Regions from separate parts of the Pacificimonas sp. ICDLI1SI03 genome, predicted to be linked through region 1. Evidence: predicted binding sites of a transcription regulator. Region 1 holds the regulator's gene; each other region holds the start of a gene.

What was found. The regulator LexA, encoded in region 1, represses DNA repair genes until DNA is damaged. The targets are predictions, from matches to a motif close to GTTCCNCNCTTGTTCT.
Region 2: a site for LexA is predicted at 3,658-3,673, ahead of ACSMXM_RS09275 (DUF3072 domain-containing protein). Genes of this name have one in related genera too.
Region 3: a site for LexA is predicted at 3,996-4,011, ahead of ACSMXM_RS09885 (ImuA family protein). Genes of this name have one in related genera too.

What each region holds. Positions count from the first base shown of each region.
Region 1 covers NZ_JBSQAU010000001.1:297,648-304,750, reverse strand. Annotated here, with positions in the region: gene trpC (indole-3-glycerol phosphate synthase TrpC) at 1-216, shown strand, start outside; gene moaC (cyclic pyranopterin monophosphate synthase MoaC) at 209-685, shown strand; gene ACSMXM_RS01460 (molybdopterin molybdotransferase MoeA) at 678-1,859, shown strand; gene lexA (transcriptional repressor LexA) at 1,909-2,571, shown strand; gene ACSMXM_RS01450 (c-type cytochrome) at 2,719-3,099, shown strand; gene ACSMXM_RS01445 (MlaC/ttg2D family ABC transporter substrate-binding protein) at 3,110-3,739, shown strand; gene ACSMXM_RS01440 (gamma carbonic anhydrase family protein) at 3,736-4,305, shown strand; gene ACSMXM_RS01435 (DUF4170 domain-containing protein) at 4,314-4,547, shown strand; gene ACSMXM_RS01430 (D-alanyl-D-alanine carboxypeptidase family protein) at 4,568-5,569, opposite strand; gene ACSMXM_RS01425 (3-hydroxyacyl-CoA dehydrogenase NAD-binding domain-containing protein) at 5,765-7,103, opposite strand, start outside.
Region 2 covers NZ_JBSQAU010000001.1:1,899,673-1,906,775, forward strand. Annotated here, with positions in the region: gene ACSMXM_RS09265 (alkaline phosphatase) at 54-1,469, opposite strand; gene ACSMXM_RS09270 (TonB-dependent receptor) at 1,469-3,583, opposite strand; gene ACSMXM_RS09275 (DUF3072 domain-containing protein) at 3,714-3,929, shown strand; gene ACSMXM_RS09280 (nicotinate-nucleotide adenylyltransferase) at 4,010-4,615, shown strand; gene rsfS (ribosome silencing factor) at 4,622-4,999, shown strand; gene ACSMXM_RS09290 (23S rRNA (pseudouridine(1915)-N(3))-methyltransferase RlmH) at 5,048-5,470, shown strand; gene ACSMXM_RS09295 (murein hydrolase activator EnvC family protein) at 5,805-6,635, shown strand; gene ACSMXM_RS09300 (TraB/GumN family protein) at 6,629-7,103, opposite strand, start outside.
Region 3 covers NZ_JBSQAU010000001.1:2,031,766-2,038,868, forward strand. Annotated here, with positions in the region: gene purL (phosphoribosylformylglycinamidine synthase subunit PurL) at 1-1,736, shown strand, start outside; gene ACSMXM_RS09875 (2OG-Fe(II) oxygenase) at 1,792-2,529, opposite strand; gene ACSMXM_RS09880 (hypothetical protein) at 2,666-3,664, shown strand; gene ACSMXM_RS09885 (ImuA family protein) at 4,166-4,792, shown strand; gene ACSMXM_RS09890 (Y-family DNA polymerase) at 4,701-6,242, shown strand; gene ACSMXM_RS09895 (error-prone DNA polymerase) at 6,288-7,103, shown strand, end outside.

The sequences.
Region 1 (7,103 bases):
CGCAATCTGAAAACGCTGGAGGTCGACCTGTCGACGACCGAGCGCCTCGCCCCCCTTGTTCCCGCCGATCGGCTGATTGTCGCGGAAAGCGGGCTTGCCCGCATCGATGATCTGGACCGCCTGGCGAATGCCGGTGCGAAGGCATTTCTGGTTGGCGAAACGTTGATGCGGCAGGATGATGTCACCGCCGCCACGCGGAGGTTGATCGGTGCCTGATCTGACGCATCTGAACGCGGACGGTGCGGCGCAGATGGTGGACATCTCGGCGAAGGCCCAGACCAAGCGTATCGCCGTGGCGGCAGGTCGGATTTCGATGTCTGCGGAGGCGCGCGATGCGATCGCCTCCGGTTCGGTGCCAAAGGGCGACGTTCTGGCCGCGGGCCGTATCGCCGGCATCATGGCGGCCAAGAAAACATCCGAACTCATCCCGCTGTGCCACCCCCTGCCGCTCACCAGCGTCACCATCGAGCTGCAGGTGGATGATGGCGGCGTGTCGGCAGAGGCAATGGCGACCACCACTTTTGGCACCGGTGTCGAGATGGAGGCGATGACCGCCTGCTCGGTCGCACTCCTGACGATCTACGACATGGCCAAGGCGATCGATAAGGGAATGCGGATAGAAAACCTGCACCTGAAATCGAAAAGCGGTGGCAAGTCGGGGGACTGGCGCGCGGAGAATGCTTAGCTTCGAGGATGCGTACGACCGGCTTTTGTCGGGAATTGTACCACTTGCCGCAGAGGATGTGCCGCTTGAGGCGGCGCGGGGACGGATTCTTGCGGCGCCGCTGATTGCAAAACTGACACAACCGCCCTTCGCCGCCTCGGCAATGGACGGATATGCCATCCGATGGGCGGATATGCCCGGCCCATGGACAGTTCGGGGCGAAAGCGCAGCCGGGGCGGGGTTTGCCGGCTCCGTCGAAAAGGGCGCCGCGATCAGGATATTTACAGGCGCTCCGGTTCCGGGCGGCACAGATACCGTGATCGTTCAAGAGGATGTGGAACGATCCGGCGATACGCTGACCCTGAAGGGGGGCGGCCCGCCAGAAATCGGCGCACATATACGGCCCGAAGGCAATGACTATTCCAACGGCCAGGAATTGCTCCCTGTCGGCAGTCTCGTATCTGCCCCTGTCGTTGGTCTGGCGGCCAGTGCGGGACATGCCCGGCTTCAGGTGCACGCCGCCCCGCGCGTCGCGATCATCGCCACCGGTGACGAACTGGTGCCCCCCGGAACGCCGCCGGGACCATCCCAGATTGTCGCCGGCAACGGCCCAATGATCGCCGCGGCCTTGGCCGCGGCAGGCGCAGATGTTGAAGATTTCGGCATCGTTCCGGATGATCGCGCGCAAATCCGCGACGCATTGATGCGTGCATCTAAATTCGACATCATCATCACCATCGGCGGCGCCAGCGTCGGTGACCATGATCTCGTCAAGGACGCTCTCGATGACGCCGGCGCCACGCTCGATTTCTGGCGCATCGCCATCAAGCCAGGCAAACCTCTGATTGCAGGAACTCTCGGCGCTGCCCGCCTGGTCGGGCTACCGGGCAACCCGGTCTCCGCCTATGTCTGCATGCTTCTCTTTGTCAGACCGATGGTTTTGGCCCTTCGCGGTGCGGATCCAGCGTTGGGCGAGACCAATGCACGGCTTGGCCAGCCCCTTCCGGCGAACGGGGACAGGCGCGATCATCTGCGTGCCACCCTCTCCGGCGACGTTGTGGCGCCGCTCGCAACACAGGACAGTGCGCAATTGGCGGCCCTGGCACGCGCGAATGCGCTGATCATACGTCCGTCCCATGCAAAACCCGCCACCACCGGCGAGTCGGTGCCCGTCCTGATACTTGACAGGACCTGATTTACCCCCTACCCGTTCTTCTATTGTTCATGGGAACGGAGCGCGAACGATGTTGACGGCGAAGCAATTCGAACTGTTGAGGTTCATCGACGAACGGTTGCGGAAGACCGGCGTTTCTCCTTCTTTTGAAGAAATGAAGGCAGCTCTCGATCTCAAGTCGAAAAGTGGCGTTCATCGGCTTGTCAGCGCCCTCGAGGAGCGGAAGTTCATTCGCCGCCTCGCGAACCGCGCGCGTGCGCTGGAGGTTCTGCGTATGCCCGAAGCCGAAGTAAGAAAGGTCGATTTCGGCGCCAAGCCGAAGAGTGTTCGGGCGGCCAACGATTCAGAACCGGATATCGTCGACATCCCGCTTCACGGCCGTATCGCCGCAGGTCAGCCCATTGAAGCGCTAGAGACCACGGAAACCCTGAGTCTGCCTACGTCCCTGCTGGGGAAGGGCGATCATTATGCGCTGGAGGTGTCCGGCGATTCCATGATCGAGGCCGGGATCTTTGACGGCGACTACGCCCTTATCGAACGGTGCGACGATGCCCGCACGGGTGACATCGTCGTGGCCCTGGTCGACGATAATGATGCAACCCTGAAGACGCTCAACAAGAATGGCGACATGATCCGGCTTGATCCTGCCAATAAGGACTACAAGCCGCAAAACTACCGCGCCAGCCAGGTGAAGGTGCAGGGCAAGCTGGTTGGACTGCTGCGGCGGTACTGACCGAGCTTTCGGCCGCGATATACAGCTACGCCGGGGCCGGCGCGGGCATCTGCGTGGCACTCCGAAAATTCATTTGAGAAATTCACCGCGAATTCATCGGATTCTTGCGATAGGAATAGCTACCTAGAGTGAGGAATCGCCTTTTCGATGTACGGTCATATAAAGTTTGCCATTGCCGCAGGCATTGCGGCCTTCATGTCGATCCCTGCCCTATCCGCGCCTGATGGCGCAGCGCTGTTCAAGACACGCTGCGGCGCCTGCCACTGGGATCCTAACGTTCCCGGAGAGAAGGTACGTCTGGGTCCTTCGCTGACTCGCCTGTCCGGTCGCGAAGCGGGAACCGCTGATTTCAAGCGCTATTCCCCGGCCATGAAGGCATCGAATATCGTCTGGGGGCGCGACAGCCTCGACGAATATCTGAACGACCCCAGAAAGACCGTGAAGGGAACCACAATGGCCTTTCCCGGTTTGAAGAAACCAGACGAGCGCGCGGCGGTCATATCCTATGTCCTGCGCGCCGGTAAGTAGGAGTATTTCCATGAAATTCCATAAGCCCTTCATAGCGGCCGCCCTCGTTTCGATGGCAGCCCCCCTCAGCATCCTTGTTGCGACGCCCGCTTCAGCGCAGGCCGCGACCGATAGCGACACAAAGGCCGCGTCGGCCTTTATCGACGGTTTGGCGGAAGACGCATTTGGCGTGATCCGCTCGGGCGACGCGCAGTCGCCGCAGACGCAGGAAGAACTGCGCAAGATGCTCGCCAGCAATTTCGACGTGAACTATATTGGCCAGTATCTGATCCGCCGCCACCGTCAGGACATCAGCGACACACAGTATCGTGAGTATATGAAGGTCTTCCCGCAATGGGTCGTCGCTACCTACACGAATAATCTGTTCGCTTTTGAGGATTCCGAACTGTCGGTAACGCGTGCCGTTCCGCGGGGAAGCCGCGGCGATGTTGAAGTCTACACGCGCATCACGCCGAAATCGGGCAACCCGGTCGATGCCGTCTGGCAGGTCCGTAAAAAGGGCGGCAGTGATTTCAAAATCCGCAACCTGAAGGTTTCCGGCGTCAATATGGCGCTGACGCAGGAACAGGATTTCAACGCCTATATCAGCCGCAATGGCTTTGACGGCCTTGTCACATTGATGAAGAAACGCATCAGTTGAGGTCCCGCCTCTCGACAGGTGAGGCCGCCTATGTGGACCCGTCGGCCCAGCTTTATGGCGACATAGAGCTGGGCCGTGGTTCATCCGTCTGGATGAATGTGGTCATGCGATCGGAGGCAGCGTCGATCCGCATCGGCGCCATGACGAACATACAGGACTTCGTCATGATCCACACGGATCCAGGCGGCCCTGTCACGGTAGGCGAACATTGTTCGATCACCCACAGGGCGACCCTTCATAATTGCACGATAGGTGATAATTGCCTGATCGGCATCAATTCCACCATTTACGGCGGCGCTGTGATCGGGAACAACTCCATCGTCGGGCAACACGCCTATGTGAAGGACGGCACGATCGTCCCGCCGAACAGCATCGTCGTTGGCAGCCCGGCAAAGGTCATTCGTACGCGCGAAAATTGGCTCGCGAACCGGTTGAATGCTGCCATCTATCACCGGAACGCCATCGCTTATGCCGAAGGCGACCACCGCGCCTGGACCGGCGAGGACTTTGACGCTTTCATGCAGGATACAATGAGGCGCTTGCAGGCCGAGCAGGCGGCGCTATAGCGGCGGATATGAAACAGCACGACGCTTCAGACAGCAAATTGCATCTCGTGTTCGGGGGTCGGGTCAAGGATCCACGCGGACTGGAGTTCGAAGATTCCTCTGCACTCGATATTGTGGGCATCTTCCCCGACTATAAGACCGCTGAAAAGGCGTGGCGCGCTCATGCACAGCGCACCGTCGATGATGCGGAGATGAAATATCTGGTCGTGCACCTGCACGAACTGCTGGAACCCGAAGTTTAACTGCCCCCGGGCTGTTTAGCTTAATTTCCCGCGGTGGGCTGAAAGTCCGGCTCTTCAGCTTCATCCAGTGATCCCTGCGCGACGACCGGGTTCCAATTACCCAGCGCCTGATCCGGTTCACTCATATAGCTGGCGACCGTAACGTTGCGACCAAACTTCCGCTGCCGCAGAACATCGAACCCGGCATTGATCAGATTTGCCATATTGTCGTTGCGCAGCTTCGTGGACGGTGCGCCCAGCACAATACCGACCAGACGCTTGCCGTCGCGCTGAGCCGATGCCGCGAGCGTGAAGCCAGACGCGTTGGTAAACCCGGTCTTGATCCCATCGAGGCCCACCAGCTTACCGAGCAGCCGGTTATGGTTCGGCAACACCTTGCCGTAGAAATTATACTGCTGCTGCGAGAAAAACGCATAATAATGCGGATAATGCTGAATCAGATAGGCCGACATGGTGGCCAGATCGCGCGCCGTCGTGGAGTGAGCCGGATTAGGCAGTCCGGAGGCGTTGTAGAACGCCGTTGCATTCATACCGATCGATCGGGCTTTCTCCGTCATTTCCTGTGCGAAGGCGACTTCCGTACCTGCCAGATGTTCGCCCAGCGCAACCGCCACATCGTTCGCGGATTTCGTGGCGAGGACGCGGATGGCCTCCTCGACCGTCAACCATCCGCCCTTGCCCAGTGCCAGTTTCGAGGGGGGCTGCGCCGCCGCATGCGCCGACATGACGACCCGATCGTCCATCTTGATCTTGCCGGCGTCGAGCGCATCGAAGGCCAGCATCATCGTCATCACCTTCGTGATGGAGGCGGGATGACGAGCGGCATCCGCCTTGTGCGCATAGAGGACTTCATTCGTATCGACGTCCACCACGATGGCGGCATATTTTTCGATGTCGCTGAGAGAGCGTGCCTCGGCGGGTTGCCACATGCCAAGCAGGAGCAGCATCGTCGCGACGTAAAACGCCGCAGACACAGTCTGCCGCAACTTAAAGTGGTTCATCATGGTGGCCGCTGCCCGCATTTCATTTTCCTCCTGTCCCGCGCGACCATGACAGATGGAACATTAATATAAAAGAAATCAGCGGCCTGCCGTCGATGAAGCGAGTCCCCTGTGCGGTGAGCCGAGAGAAGCCAGGGAACCAGCCTGAAACTTCGGCAACAACCGGTGCGCGCGCGCATCGGCGAGACGCGGTACATCAAGCCCCTCCGATAGGGGTCAGGCGGCCATACGCCGGGTATTTCCACCGTAAAAGGTCTCGCCCCTCTCCGCCATGTCGCGTAGCATCTGCGGCGGCGCAAAGCGCTCTCCATGCATCTGAGCCAAACGGTCGAGTATCTGCACGACCCGGTCCAGGCCCAGCGTATCCATATGGCTGAACGGCCCACCGGTGAACGGCATGAACCCCCAGCCCAGGATCGCGCCCAAATCTCCGTCTTCCGGCGTTTCCAGAACATCCTCGGCAAAGCAGCGTGCACATTCGACCAACTGGCGGAATTTCAGCCTTTCCTGTATTTCCTGCACTTCTGGATCGGCGGGGCCATCCGCTGGCGGGAATGCCTCCCGCAGACCAGGCCACAGCTGCTTGCCGCCCTCGCCATAGTCGTAATAGCCTTTGCCCGATTTGCGTCCGGTGCGACCCTCCGCCATCATCTTCTCGACGACGTCGTCGGCTGCGCCGGGTTTATAGGCGTCGCCCATATCCTTCTTCATCTGCTGCATCACCCTGTGGCCCAGCTCGATCGACACCTCGTCGGATACAGCGAGCGGGCCGACGGGCATACCCATGTGTTTGCCGGCATTTTCAATCAGCGCCGGGCTTATACCCTCGCCCAGCATGGCCGTCCCCTCCTGCACATAGGTGCCGAAACAGCGTGAAGTGTAGAAGCCGCGGCTGTCATTGACCACGATAGGCGTTTTCCGGAGCTGCGCGACGTAATCCAACGCGTTTGCAATGGCTTCCGGACCGGTTTTTTCGCCGACGATGATTTCAACCAGCGGCATTTTTTCAACCGGGGAGAAGAAATGAATGCCGATGAACGTCTCCGGCCGCGACCATGCCTTGGCCAGTCCGGTAATTGGCAGCGTCGATGTATTCGACCCGAATATAGTGTCGGCACCGACGATAGCCTCTACCTTCTTCGTGGTCTCCGCCTTGATCTCGCGGTCCTCGAAAACCGCCTCGACGATCAGGTCGCATCCCGCCAGGTCGGCATAGTCGGTCGTGGGGTGGATGCGATCAAGGATCGGCTGCACCTTCTCGGCTGACATGCGCTTGCCCAGCTTGTCGGCGGTATATTGCTTGCCCTTTTCCGCAGCCTCCTGCGTACGGTCGAGGAGGACAACGTCGATGCCCGCACGGGCAGACACCAGGGCGATCCCTGCGCCCATCATGCCGGCACCCAGCATCCCCAACTTCTGGGTCTTCATCGGCGGAATGCCTTCGGGACGGCGCGCGCCCTTTTCCGCCGCCTGCTTCGATACGAACAGAGAGCGGACCATGTTCGCGGCCTGCGGATCCGCCACCAGCCGGGTAAAATATTTCGATTCCACGCGC
Region 2 (7,103 bases), 1.6 Mb from region 1:
AGTTACTTGTTTCCGAGGACAACAACGCTCAGGCGCGCGAAAGGTCCGCGCGATTAGCGGGAGAGCAGTTCAAGTATCGCGGCACCCATCTCCGGCTGCGTCAAATATCGTCCGCGACCGCGCGCAGTGCCATCGGCGCTGCGCATCTGGTCCACCTCGTCGGCTTCGGTGATGAGGCGATCCGCTCCGGCGCCCCTCGCAAAGAAAGGCACCAACTGCGCGGAATGGGAATTGGACCACCAGCGATAGCCCGGCATTGCGCCCGCTCCGTGCCATTCCAGCGGCTGGAACGGTTCATCGACATCGGGACCGAACAGCAAATGATCATGGTCGGCGGTCACGATCACCAGTGTATTTTCCCATGAAGCCGGGGTGGCAGGGTCGTCCAGCCACGCGGCGACCGCAGCAACGGCTGCGTCGAAATCCTCATATTCTTCAATGGCGCGGCCCAGCATGTTTGCGTGCATCGCCCAGTCGACGGCGCCCCCTTCGATAGACAGGAAGAAGCCGCGCTCCTGGTCCAGATGCGTCATGGCGGCCTCGGCCAGTTCCGTCAGGGACGGCACCGTTGTCAACAGCTTCGCCTCTCCCGGCGCATCGGTTTTCGGGTCGTGCCCTTCAGCCGCAGCGCGCTCCACCTGCATCGCCGCTGCAACCGGTGGCAAGACGATCACGCGATCATCGCCGCCGTAACGGCCCAGATCGTCAATTTCATCGCGGGTCTGGATCAACGTCCACCCGGATGAGCCATCGTTCAACGCCGACCAGCTTTCTGATGACAGCCAGCGGAATCGTTCCGCAGCGGCGGCTCCCTCACCGACCGGCTCTCCATCGGAATCAAAGTTGGGATGACCACCGCCGGCAATGAAGTCGAGCGTCGGCGATTCCAACATTTCTGCTGCTATTTCATGATAATTATTACGGCTGACATTATGCGCGCCGCCGCCAGCAGCCGGCGTGGCGTGGCTGAACGGCACCGTCGTAATGCTGCCAACGCGGCGGCCGGTGGCTTTGGCGGTTTCAGCAGCCGAAAGCTCTGGCGTACCGGAGCCGTCTACGTTCACGGCCCCATTATAGGTGCGCGTGCCCGTTACCATCGCAGACATCGTGTTCGCACTGTCAGGATGGGTGCAGCGATGCCATTCATAGCCCGCAAACCCGGCAGCATAGCCGGTTGCACATTCGGAATCCCCCGACAGGGGACGCACGTCCCATGCCTTTTCGCTGGTATAGACCAGGTCTGGATCCTGCCCCTCCCCCTCCGGTCCGTTCCGGAGGGCATAGGTCGCCAGAGACGCACGCTGCCACTCGCCTCCGTCAGCGAACAGCTTCGCCCCCGTCCACATGCGCGTCGCCGCCAGCATATTATATCCGGCGCCGTCCGCGATCATGACGATCACGTTTTTCGGCTTTTCCTGGGCGGCAACCGGCGTCGCGCACAAAGCGAGGGCGGCAAGCAAGCGAAACATCAGAACTTCCTTCTGGCGCGGAACATCCATGTCATCGGCTTGCCCAGATAGGCGAAGCCTGCGGCGGCGGTGTCGACATATGTCTCGTCGAGACAATTGTCGCATTCGATGGAGACGATCCACCAATCATCATCGGTGCGCAGGGAGATGCCGGCGTTCATGAGCACGCGGCCATCCGCCGTCGTACCGCCGCCCGTATCGAACACCGGACCGGCGGCCACCGCCATGTCGTCGCGATATTCGAACCCGATCGACGGGGTTACGAAGCTTTCCGCCCGCGCGATGTACCAGTCATAGCTGATCTGTCCGTTAGCGGTCAGGTCAGGGGCATAAAGGGGATCCATCCCAACCGGCTGAACGTCATTGCCATCTTCGAAGTCGGCATTCTGCCAGCCCACGGCGCCCGAAAGATTCAATCCCCGGAATGGCGCCGCCCGCATACTGGCCTCGGCCCCGTAATTGGTCATGTCGCGTACCGGGTTGGCGATGTCAAAGCCGCCGAAGCCGGGCAGCGCCCGCACATTCTGAGCATCCAGATAGAAACCTTTCAGGCGGGCCGCCAGCGCGCCGCCGAACAGTCCCGCCTCGACGCCGCCTTCATAGGTCCAATTGGTTTCGGGGCCACGGGGGTTCGCTCCGAATGCACCCGCATCGAGAGAGGATACGCCGCGGCTGGCGCTCGCAAAGATCGCGGCGGCATTCGACAGCGCATAGCGGGCGGAAACAAGCCCCGACCATTCGTCGGCGCCAAAATCCCGGAAACCGGTGCCACTGATGTCCTCGTCGCTGTACCGCAAGCCGGCGGTCAGCTCCAACGGAGTTCCCGTGCCGTAGCTGACGCCAGCACGCAGGGAGCGGCCCTTCACCTTGGTATCGAAGGGTGCATCGGTGAGTCCGAGTATCTGCGGCGCCGCGCCGCCCGCATCGACGAAGAAGTTTCCTACATCGCCGTCTTCATCGCGCTCAAATGCCGCTGCGCCAATGGTTAGTTTAACGCCACTGGCCAGATCGAAGCCCAGCGCCACATCCTGGCTGAACTCGGTCAGGTCCTCATCGGCGACCCGGACCAGTCCGCCGGTCGCCAGACCCCGCTCCGCTGGCAATGCCCCGCCAGACCTTACGGCGCTGCGCCCGTCAGCATAATCGATGGCCGATTCCTGACTCTGATCTACAAAACCGGTCAGCAGGCGCAGTTCGATCCCGTTACCCGTCCACAGGAAATCGGATGTAACAAGAAACGTATCGAGATCATTGCCAAGGCCCCTGCGCGCGCGGTCCCCGGCAAAGCCCAGATCGGCAAAGGCGGCGCCCTGATCCGGCTGGCTAACCCCCAGCCCGGTCGTTGCATAGCGATCGTCGCACCGCTGATCGCAGTCGAAGTTCAGGATATTCAGCGACTCGTCGTGCAGGAACGCAGCGGCCAAATTCCATTCGATATTTGCAGCAGGCGAGAGGCGCATGGCGAGGCGTCCACCATGGCGATCCTCCTGATTCAGGCGGTCGCCGGTGGTCAGATTGTCGACATAACCATCCGTATCCTGATAATAACCCTCCACCGTCAGGCCAAAGACCTCATTGGCGGTAACGGCGTCGATCGCCCCGCGAAGCGCCAGTCGGTCGAATTCACCATAATAGCCCTCGAACCAGCCATGGGTTTCCCGCCCCGGCCGGCGCAGGGCAAATTCTACCGAGCCGTTGGCAGATTGCTGGGCGCCCAGCATCGGCCTGGGTCCGGTCGCCACGGTCGCCTGCTGTATCTGAAACAGGCCCAGATGATTGGCCTCCTGCCGCGTCAGGCGGACCCCGTCGACATAGGTGCCGACATCCCGAAGCCCGCGAACGGTATAGAAATTCCCCGACCCAAATCCCGGCGTCGTCACAGCGACCGCATTCGGTGCATGAGAGACGATTTCCGTTGGCTCCGTCAGATAAAGAACTTCCAGGAGATCCCTGTTCAGGATCACCAGCGAGGCATCGTTCGGCGTACCGGCTGCCTGCATCTGGTCAGGCACCGCGGCAAAGGGATCGGAATCAGCCGGTGCAGGGGCATCCTGCGCGATCACGGGGGCCGCCATTATCGAGGCGAACAGAAGCAGCGAGGCGCGAAATCGCATGGGGAAATCCTGTGGGAAAATACTGTCCCGGCTCCTGTTACTGCCCTGCGAGAGAACGGCAAGTCCTGCGCGGCGGAACAATTCAAGAACAATTTCATTCTTGCCACAGGCTGAACCCAGGAGAAGACCGATGGAAAACGAAGACCCGAAATCCCACCCCACGTCGAATGCCGAAAAGGATCCGGAAACCTGGACCACGGGCGACGAGGAAATGACCGGCGCACAAGCAAGCTATCTGAAGACCCTGTCAGAAGAGGCGGGGGTCGAATTCGACGCCACGTTGTCGAAGGCGGACGCGTCGCTGCGCATCGACGAACTGCAGGAGAAAACCGGGCGCGGAAGCTGAAGAGGATCGCTGATCCGGCACGGTGAGCGTCGACCATCTGCGGGAATGACGCTGCACGCGAGCAGTGCTAGGGCCGCACCATGAGCCGAATCGGCATCCTCGGCGGGTCCTTCAACCCCGCGCATGTCGGCCACCGACATATCAGCCTTCAGGCGCTGAAGCGTCTGCAACTGGATGAGATATGGTGGCTGGTCAGCCCGCAGAACCCGCTGAAGAATCGTGCGGAAATGGCGCCCTTGTCCGTGCGGTATGCCTCCGCCCGCCGCATTGCACGGGGGGCACCCATCCGCGTGACCACGCTGGAGACGGAACTGGGCACACGATATTCCGTCGATACGGCGAAGGCATTGCGCCAAAGGTACAGGCGTCGGCACCGCTTCATATGGCTGATCGGCAGCGACAATCTGGTCGAACTGCACCGCTGGCGCGACTGGCGTTCACTGGCACGCACGCTGCCGATTGCGGTAATGGCCCGCCCCGCCTATCTTGGGGCGGCCCGCCGCGCCCGTGCGATGGGCTGGCTGCGGAGGTTCGTCAAATCCGAATCCCGTGCCAAAACCTGGACCGAGTGGAGCCTTCCCGCGATCGTGTTTCTGAATATCCCGACCGATCCGACCTCTGCCACGGCCTTGCGTGCGACCGATCCCGATTGGGCGGCGCGCCACCTTCCCACCGAAAAGGACTGACCCGACTTGCCCGACGCCGCTTCCGACGCCCTTCATGATCTCGTCCTCAGCAGCCTGGATGACGACAAGGCGCAGGATATCGTCGATATCCCGCTCGCTGGAAAATCGGAAATTGCCGATCACATGATCATCGCCTCTGGCCGCTCTACGCGGCAGGTCGCGGCGATGGCGCAAAAACTGTCCGAACGCATCAAGAAGGACACTGGCAATCCTGTCCGCATAGAGGGGCTGCCCGCCGCCGACTGGGTATTGGTCGATGCGGGCGACATTGTCGTCCACTTGTTCCGGCCAGAGGTTCGCAGCTTCTATAATCTGGAAAAGATGTGGGGCATGGATGCAGCGCCTGATGGCGCGAGCCCCAGCGAACGTACTATCGGAGAATAGCCGCCGCCCGACCTCAGCAGGACCAGAAGGCGTGGGCAGGAACACTATATGCGCCTTCACATCATCGCTCGTGGAAAGATCGGCCGTAGCGCGGAAGCCGAACTGGTCGCCCGCTATTCAAAGCGCGTGCGCCCCCCGCTGCTCCTGACCGAGCTTCCCGAGACGGGCGGAAAGTTTCCCGAGCCGCCCGCGCCCTTCGTGACCGTTGTTCTGGATGAGCGGGGCAAGGATCTGTCATCGACAGAGTTGGCGTCCCGCATCGGCACCTGGCGAGACGATGGAATGCGGGAGGCGAGGTTCCTGATCGGTGCCGCAGACGGCCACGACCGGGGGACGCGCGCCTCTGCGGACCTGCTGCTTGCGTTCGGCAGTGCGACCTGGCCGCATCTTTTGTTGCGGGCGATGCTTGCCGAACAGCTCTACCGCGCCGAAATGATCCTTTCCGGCCACCCCTATCACCGCGAAGGATAGCGCCATCCGCGCAGCATTTTCCCTCATCGCCCTGCTGACCGCCTTTGCCGTCGACCCCGCCCTGGCGCAGGACGCGGAGCAGGCCGAGCGCCGCGCGCTGCAGGCGGACGAGGAGGCGCGGGAGCTAACCCGGCGTGCCGAAGACAAGGCAGCGGAAGCGGCAGAAGCGCGGGCGCGTCGCACGAATCTCGCCGTTCAAGTACAGGCATCGGAACGCGCCGCCACCCGCATAGAGCGTCGCATCGAGCTGCTGGAGCGCCGCCGCAAGACCGAGCTGGCTGCCCTGTCGGAAAAACAGGCGGAGGTTGCGCGCCTGCTTGCCGCCCTGCAGAGCATGTCGCGCCGACCCGCCGCAGCGGCACTGCTGGCGCCGGGCGATGCGGTGGAGACGGCAAGAGTTGCCGCCCTGATAGATGCCGTGCGGCCCGAACTCGCCGCGCGCACGCGTGAACTGAACGATCAACTGACCCGCACCCGGAAACTGCGCGAGGCCGCCGATGCCCGCCGCCAGGAACTAGCGCAGGTGAAGAAGACGCTGGACACCCGCATTGCGGCACTGGACCGGGCGGAAGCGGCACTGCGGGCGGAAGGGTTGGACATTGGCGCAGAGGCGCGCGCGGCACGGCAACGCACGCGGGAGCTCGCCGCCCGCGCCGTGGACCTGCAGGGTCTGACGACCGCCATTGGAGAGGGGGAGGCGCGCCGCCCCGGGCGTCGGCTGCGTTCCTATCGTCCCAGCGCAGCGGAAATCGCCGAATTGGCCTATCGTCCCCCGGCGACGGGGCGGATTGTCAGAGCCTTTGGTTTGCCGAACGAAGCCGGCGTTCTGGAGAGGGGCACCCGCGTTGCGGCACGCGCCAATGCCGTCATAACTTCGCCCGCCCCCGGCATAATTGCCTATGCGGGCGATTTTCGCGGATATGGCGAGATCGTCATTATCGAGCACCCGAGGCAAATGCTGAGCGTTCTTTCCGGTCTGCAACGCACCGGCGTGGCCGTGGGCCAGCGCGTCGAGCGGGGAACGCCTGTCGGGCGCGCCGCCGATGATGGCGAGGTATATGTTGAACTGCGACGCGCCGGCACGCCCGTCGATCCGATGCTGTATGTCAGGCGCCAGGCGGGGGGTGGAACCGACGGAAGGGCAGCAGCTTCACCAGATCAATAATCCACGCGAACCGTGTCTATCCCCAGCGTTTTTAGCTGCGCCTGCACACTGTCCTCGCCGCCCAGATGGCCAGCCCCCACGGCGACGAAGACCGTTCCCGGCGTTTCCAGCCGGTCCTGAATCCATGCCGCCCAGTTCGCATTGCGCTGGGTGAGCAAGCGCCTGCGCAGGTCGGGATTGGCCTGCAGCCCTTCGTTCATCAGACCGCTCAGCGTCTTCATATCGCCTGCGTTCCAGGCCGCTACCATTTCGGCGATGAACGTCTCCGCATTGGCCAGTTCCTCTATCCCTTCCTGCAGGAAGGCGATCTGCGCCCCCTCCGGCATGGTATCGAACAGATCCAGTTGCCACTCGAAATCCTCAAGCCCCGAGACAGGCTTGCCCGTTTCCGCCGCCGCCCTTTTCAGCAATTCCTCGGCGCCGGATTCCGGCCGCAAGCCCAGCCGCTGATATTGCAGCTGCACCAGC
Region 3 (7,103 bases), 1.7 Mb from region 1:
ATCATCCAAAGACACGCCATCTGGTAAAGGGTGTCGTCGCGGGCATCGGCGGCTATGGCAATTGCGTCGGCGTACCGACGGTGGGCGGCGAAACCAATTTCCACCCCGCCTATAATGGCAATATCCTCGTCAACGCGATGACCGTAGGGACGGCCCGCACAGACAAGATTTTCTATTCTGCCGCCGCCGGCATCGGCAATCCGGTCATCTATGTCGGGTCGAAGACGGGACGCGACGGCATCCACGGCGCCACGATGGCGTCCGCGGAATTCACCGACGATTCAGAGGAGAAGCGCCCCACCGTTCAGGTCGGCGATCCCTTCACGGAAAAGCTGCTGATAGAGGCATGTCTGGAACTGATGGCCACCGACGCCATCGTCGCCATACAGGATATGGGCGCGGCAGGCCTCACCAGCTCTTCGGTGGAGATGGCGGACAAGGGCGGCGTCGGCATCCATCTCGATCTCGACAAGGTGCCGTGCCGCGAAGAGGCCATGACACCCTATGAGATGATGCTGTCCGAATCGCAGGAACGCATGCTGATGGTGCTGAAGCCCGGACGCGAGGCGCAGGCGCAAAAGATATTCGAAAAATGGGAACTGGACTTCGCCGTCATCGGCGAGGTTACCGACACCAAGCACCTTGTTCTCAGCTTCGGAGGCGAGACGGTGTGCGACATTCCTCTTGGACCGCTTGGCGATAATGCGCCGCTTTACGACCGCCCGCATATGCCGACGCCCAAGCGCGAGGCACTGGGCGGCGTTGAATTCTCGAACGCCGTCACCGATGACCTTCTGACCCTGATGGGGTCTTCCGCGCTCGCCAGCCGTCGCTGGATCTGGGAACAATTTGATCACATGGTCATGGCCGACACGATCGGCCGGCCCGGCGGCGACGCAGCGGTCGTGCGCGTACACGGCACCAAAAAAGCGCTCGCCATCACGACGGATTGCAACCCGCGCTATTGCTTCGCCGATCCCGTGGAGGGCGGCAAACAGGCGATTGCAGAGGCCTATCGCAACCTGACCGCCGTCGGCGCGACCCCACTCGCCACAACCGACTGCATGAATTTCGGCAATCCGGAACGACCCGAGATCATGGGCCAGTTCGTCGGCTGTATCGAGGGGATGGCAGAGGCATGCGCCGCGCTGGACATGCCCATCGTGTCCGGCAACGTCTCCCTCTACAACGAGACCAATGGCGTTGGCGTCCTTCCCACACCCGCCATCGGGGCGATCGGCCTGCTGAAAGATTATGGCAAACGGACCGATATTTCGCTGAAGGCCGATGGCGAGGTCATCTGGCTGATCGGCAAGCCCGGCGCCCATCTGGGCCAGTCCGAATGGCTGCGCACAATCGCCAATCGTGAAGATGGCCCCCCGCCCTCCGTCGACCTGGAAGCGGAAAAGGCGGTTGGCGACTATGTCCGCACGCTAATCGCCGAGGGGAAAGTCACAGCCGCGCACGATATTTCCGACGGTGGCCTGTTGGTGGCAGTCACGGAAATGGCACTGGCGGGGGACAAGGGCGCCGCGCTCGACGCCCTCGACCACCCCGCCGCCTTTGGCGAGGATCAGGCGCGCTATGTGGTGACCGCCCCTGCGGGCACAGACATAGAGGGCACCCGTCTTGGCACTGTCGGTGGTTCCACCATCGCCGTCGGCGGCGAAAATATAACCCTGGTAGCCTTGAAAGCGGCGCACCGCGACTGGCTTCCGAATTTGATGCAGCAATAACGACCTGACGGATTGCAGGCGCTTAAGAACGTGCCTGCGATCCGACACACATGATTCAGCGTTGCGGTATTGCACCCGGCGGCTGATCGGCGCGCAGCCATCCGGTGATGGAAAACCGCAATCCGGGGCAAAAAGGCGCCACGACGCTGACCGAATGATCGGTCGGCACGGTAAAGATGTTCAGGGCGTTGAAAATGGGCCGATAAGCCTGCTCCACATCATAGCTCTGGTCCCAGAATTGCAGCAACCCGCCCCAGTCGCGTCCCCACGCCTTCGTGAAATTCAGGACATAGGCGGCAACGCGTTTATCGGAGGGCTTCTCGTCCGTATGATATTTAAGGAAATGCCCCGCCTGATACAGCGTTGCATGCCCATCGGCCCACATAATTTCCTCGCGTCCGGTAAGTTTACGAAAAAACTCCAGCATAAGGGGGCTGTTGATAAATTCGTACATGGAAAAAAGATGGCTTCTTTCCTGCTGTTTTTTGAAATAATTAAAAAACAGGGGATAATGATTATATAGAAACTGATAATTATGCTTTGCGTTTTCGTGCACCAGCCGCTGAAGTTCAGCTTTTTGCTGAGATGAAAGTTGCTGCAACTGCTGCGGGCTTAATTCGCGCACCTGATCCCCGTGGTTGAATGCGAGAGACCATGGGGCGGCAACGAGCTGCCGATAGGTTTCCTCTGCCGTATCAGCCGTGAAAAAATCCCGAACCTGCAGTCGCCCCTTCCTGGCAAAATCCTGCGCCAGGGTATTGGCGTCGAGGTCGGGGTTGAGAGTGATCTTCATTCGTCGAAACCTTGGTCAACGGCTCGGACAATGCCAGCCTTCATCGCGCCACTCTTGCACGATTGTCGTAGATATTGAAGGATCTGCAGACCAGATCCAATCACCGCCCCCCCATTGCAGGACAGAGGAGAAACTTGTGCCGGATGCAGGCGAAATCCTCAGGAATCCTCAATGGTTTCCCCATCGATATGATGCGCAAGGGGAAAGGGTAGAATTTGTTCGTCTGGACCGTGACGTAATCCGCAGCCTGACTTTTTTGGCCGATCATCAGCCCCGCAACCAGAACGACAATGTCTGGCTGGCGGCAAGCGAATTGCAGATGAATGATATTGCTGCGGGAAAGGTCCATTTCATTTTTCACAGTGCATTCGTCCGCTCCACCTTGCTCACGCGCGCCATGGACCTTCCCGGAAAAAGCCTTGGCCTCAGCGAACCGAGAATATTGAATGATCTGGCAGCCGCCGGTTCGAAGGCATCGCCCGCCTTGGTGCCGATACTGCGCCTGCTTTCTCGCCCGTTCGGCGCAGGAGAGATGGTGGTGATCAAGCCGTCGAATGTTGCGAACAGCCTGATTCCCGCAATCTTGTCGGCCCGCCCTGATGCACGGGCATTGCTGCTGACGGGTTCCATCGAAAACTTCCTGCACTCGGTGCACAAGAAGGGCATGATGGGGCGTCGATGGGTACGGCGGCTGTACCGCCACATCATGCAGTTCGCGCCAATGGATCTGGGCATGTCCACAGCCGAACAATTCGAAATGACCGACTTGCAATATGCTGGTCTGGCATGGTTTCTTCAGCAGCGGCAGTTTGCCATGCTGCTGTCCTCTGAACGCGAAAGATTGCGCAGCCTCGACAGCAATCGCTTCAACCAGGAGCGCTTCGAGACCTTGGCCAGGCTGTCAGAACTGTTCGATATGGGCGCCGGTCCCCAGGAATTGCGGGAAATGGTCGACGGGCCGACATTCGCCGTGCACGCAAAACTGGGCGGCGATTTCAAAACGCAAATCGAGACTCAGGAAGAAGCCGCCAAGAGCAGCGTCGTCGACCAGGAAGTGGCAATGGTGGCGCAGTGGGTGGGCCAGATAGCGCAGGCCGCTGGCGTCAGCTGGCCGCTGGCCCGCCCTTTATTATGAAGGTCCGCCCAAGCACCGGCACCCTTGAATTCACGCTGAATAAGCAGGTTTGCGCGCCACCCCGCTGACTACTTCCGAACGTAAACGTACCGGTCATTAAATCTTGCCCCCTCGGGATCGGCGGCGCTCCACAAATAGCGAAAAATCATCTGCTGTTCGTCGCTGGAGAGTGTGCCTGCATCTGCGATGCGATCTGCCCCTCCGCCTGCGTAGTCCAATATGCCGTGTGGCTGTCTGCCTTCACGACCAGCAAGGCATCGATGCCTGGGCCGACTGCCCACCCTGCCCCGATTTCCCCGGATTGACTCTATCGCCTGCTGTCGTTCTATTCGGAACATAAGTAGAACACTTAATGCGTGCAGGTTGATGAATGTGGACAGGATCAAGGCCATCCATCTTTTGGAATCGAATGATAATTTCATTCGAGGGGCCGAGGTGCGTCCAGCCGAATCGACCGCCGACTCGACACCTATTGCGGCTATCGACTCACATGCTCCCCTCTTGCCCGGCAGTCCCCGGCTGGCAGAGCTGTTTGCCCCTCCACGCGATGCTGGCGCAATCGGCTTCGCTCTGGCACAGGTGCCGCAGCGCGGCGGGCTATTATGGGTGCAGGACCGCATGTCGGCGCTGGAAACCGGCCGGCCCTATGGACACGCCTTTGCACGCTTCGGTCTGGCGCGGGATCGGCTGGTCCTTGCCTGTGCGCGCAACGCCGCCGACGTCCTCTGGACCATGGAGGAGGGGCTGAAATGCGCCTCTCTCTCTGCCATTATAGGGGAGGTGTGGGGAGAGCCACGGGCGCTCGACTTCACGGCGACGAAGCGCCTCGCTTTACGTGCAGAGCGGCAGGGGGTTCACGTCATGCTGATGCGCTTTGGCGGTGCGGCGAACCTGTCGGCGGCGCGGCGGCGCTGGCGGGTGGGTTCGCTGCCTTCCGCGCCTCACCCTTTCGATGGTGCCGCCCCCGGCGCGCCGCGCTGGCGGGCGGAACTGTTCCGCGCACGCGGCGAACGGCCCGGCATCTGGACGGCCAGCTATGACGAGGCGGCGCATCGTCTCCATCTTCATACCGCATCTGGCGATGGATCGCTGGATGCGGAAGTCAGGCGGAGACTGGCCGCAGGATAGGCCGCTCGTTCTGGCGGCGGAGGGTACGCACGGTCCCGTCATTCACGACGTGAACCCGGCGGCGGCGGCGCTGGGCATGGTCCGGGGCGGGCGCATTACCGATATGCGCGCGCTGGCGCCGGACCTTGCCGTAGAGGATGCCGACCCGGATGCCAATACCGCCGATCTCGCCCGGCTGGCCGGCTGGGCACAGCGCTGGTGCCCCTGGACACAAAGGGATGGCGCCGATGCCCTGCTCCTCGACACCACAGGTTCCGCCCATCTGCATGGCGGGGAGGCATCCATGCTGGGCGACATGGCCCGCATGTTCGCCGGCGCCGGGCTTAACATCCATCTGGCTGCGGCACCGACGGTCGGCGCCGCATGGGCCTTGTCCCACAGTGGCGGCGCGCACACGATCTGCCACGCGGACCAGCTTGCCGACATGCTCGCACCGCTGCCGGTCGGCACGTTGCGGCTGGATGCCGAAACGGTGCAGCTGCTGCAACGGCTGGGGCTAAAGACGATTGGCGCGCTGGCGGCGGTTCCGCGCGCGGCACTGGTCCGGCGCTTTCGCAAGGTCGAACAGCCCTGCCGCAACCCCGTCACCCGTCTGGACCAGGCCATGGGGCGCCGGGCGGAACCCCTTGTCCCCGCACAATTGCGCCCGCCCCTTCGCAGCATCCGGCGGCTGGCAGAGCCGCTCGGCGATCTGGCCGGGCTGATGCGGATATTGCAGGATCTGACGGGCGACCTGTCGGCATTGATGGACGAAAATCATATCGGTGCGCGGTCCTTGCGCTTCACGGCCTTCCGCGTCGACGGGCGCGCCCTGAATGCAGAGGTCGCGACCAGCCGCGCCAGCCGCGATGCCGCCCATATAATTCGCCTGTTCGACGGCAAGCTGGAGCGGCTGGACCCCGGCTTTGGCGTCGATGGCGCCGCGCTGGAGGTTCTGCGCGCGGAACCGCTGGGCGCCATACAAGACGATTTGAGCGGCGAGGGACGGGACCAGATGGCGTTCGTCGCATTGATCGATCGCCTGTCCGCCCGATTGGGAGAGGACGCCGTGTTGCAGTCCGTAACCCGGGGCAGTCATGTGCCCGAACGCGGCGAGGCCTTTCTTGCCGCCGCCGCGACGCCGCATCCGGACGCACGCAGCGTCAACCGACAGGGCCGAGCACCCTTGCGCCTGTTGAATACGCCCGAACGGGCAGAGGTCATCCATGCCGTGCCTGAAGGGCCGCCCGCACGTTTCCGCTGGCGGCGGCAATTACACGACGTGACCCGCGCGCAGGGTCCCGAACGCATCGCGCCGGAATGGTGGTGCGAACCGGGACGCACACGCCTGCGCGACTATTACCGGGTGGAGGATCGGGAGGGGCGGCGTTTCTGGCTGTACCGCGAAGGGCTGGCCTCCGACGATCGCGGCGGCACCCCCCTGTGGTTCGTACACGGCCTGGACGCATGACAAGATGCGCTCCCCGGCGCATCATTCCCATGCCGGTAATGCGCCATGCCTGATGCACCGACCACGCCCGACAAGCGGACGCTCAGCGCCTCCGATACGTTCGTGCCCAATCCGCGCGGGCAGTTCGTGGAACTGGGGCTGACCACCAGCTTCTCTTTCCTGCGCGGTGCATCGGACCCGATCGACCTCGTCACCACCGCCTATGCCCTCGGCTATGACGCGCTGGGCATTGCCGACCGCAACAGCATGGCAGGCGTGGTGCGTCTGCATAGTGAGGCGAAGACGGCGAAGATGACGCCCGTCATCGGCTGCCGCCTGGATCTGATGGATGCGCCATCGCTGTACGCCTATCCCCGCAGCCGTGCCGCCTATGGCGACCTCTGCCATCTTCTGTCTGCGGGCAAGATGACCGATGCCGACGGCGGCTGGCAGGCGAAGGGGGCATGCCATGTGCGGCTGGCCGACGTGGCACGGGGGCTGACCCGCGACATTTTCCTGATCGCCATTCCGGGCGAGGATCTGGATGCGTTCGCGGCCGACCTGCCACGCCTGTCCGCGCTTCCCATGCTGGGGCATGTCGCGGCGGCGTTTCGCTATCGCGACGACGACCGGGCGCGGATCGGGCGGCTGGCCGGTCTGGCGCAGACGCACGGCCTGCAATTGCTGGCCACCAATGACGTACATTATCATTGCCCGTCGCGCCGCCCGCTGCAGGACGTGATGACCTGTATCCGCGAAAAGGTGACGGTGGCGACGGCAGGGGATCTCCTCGATCAGAATGGCGAACGCTATCTGAAGCCGCCCGCCGAAATCCTGCGCCTGTTCGCGGACTGGCCCGATGCCATCCGCCAGACCCGCCGC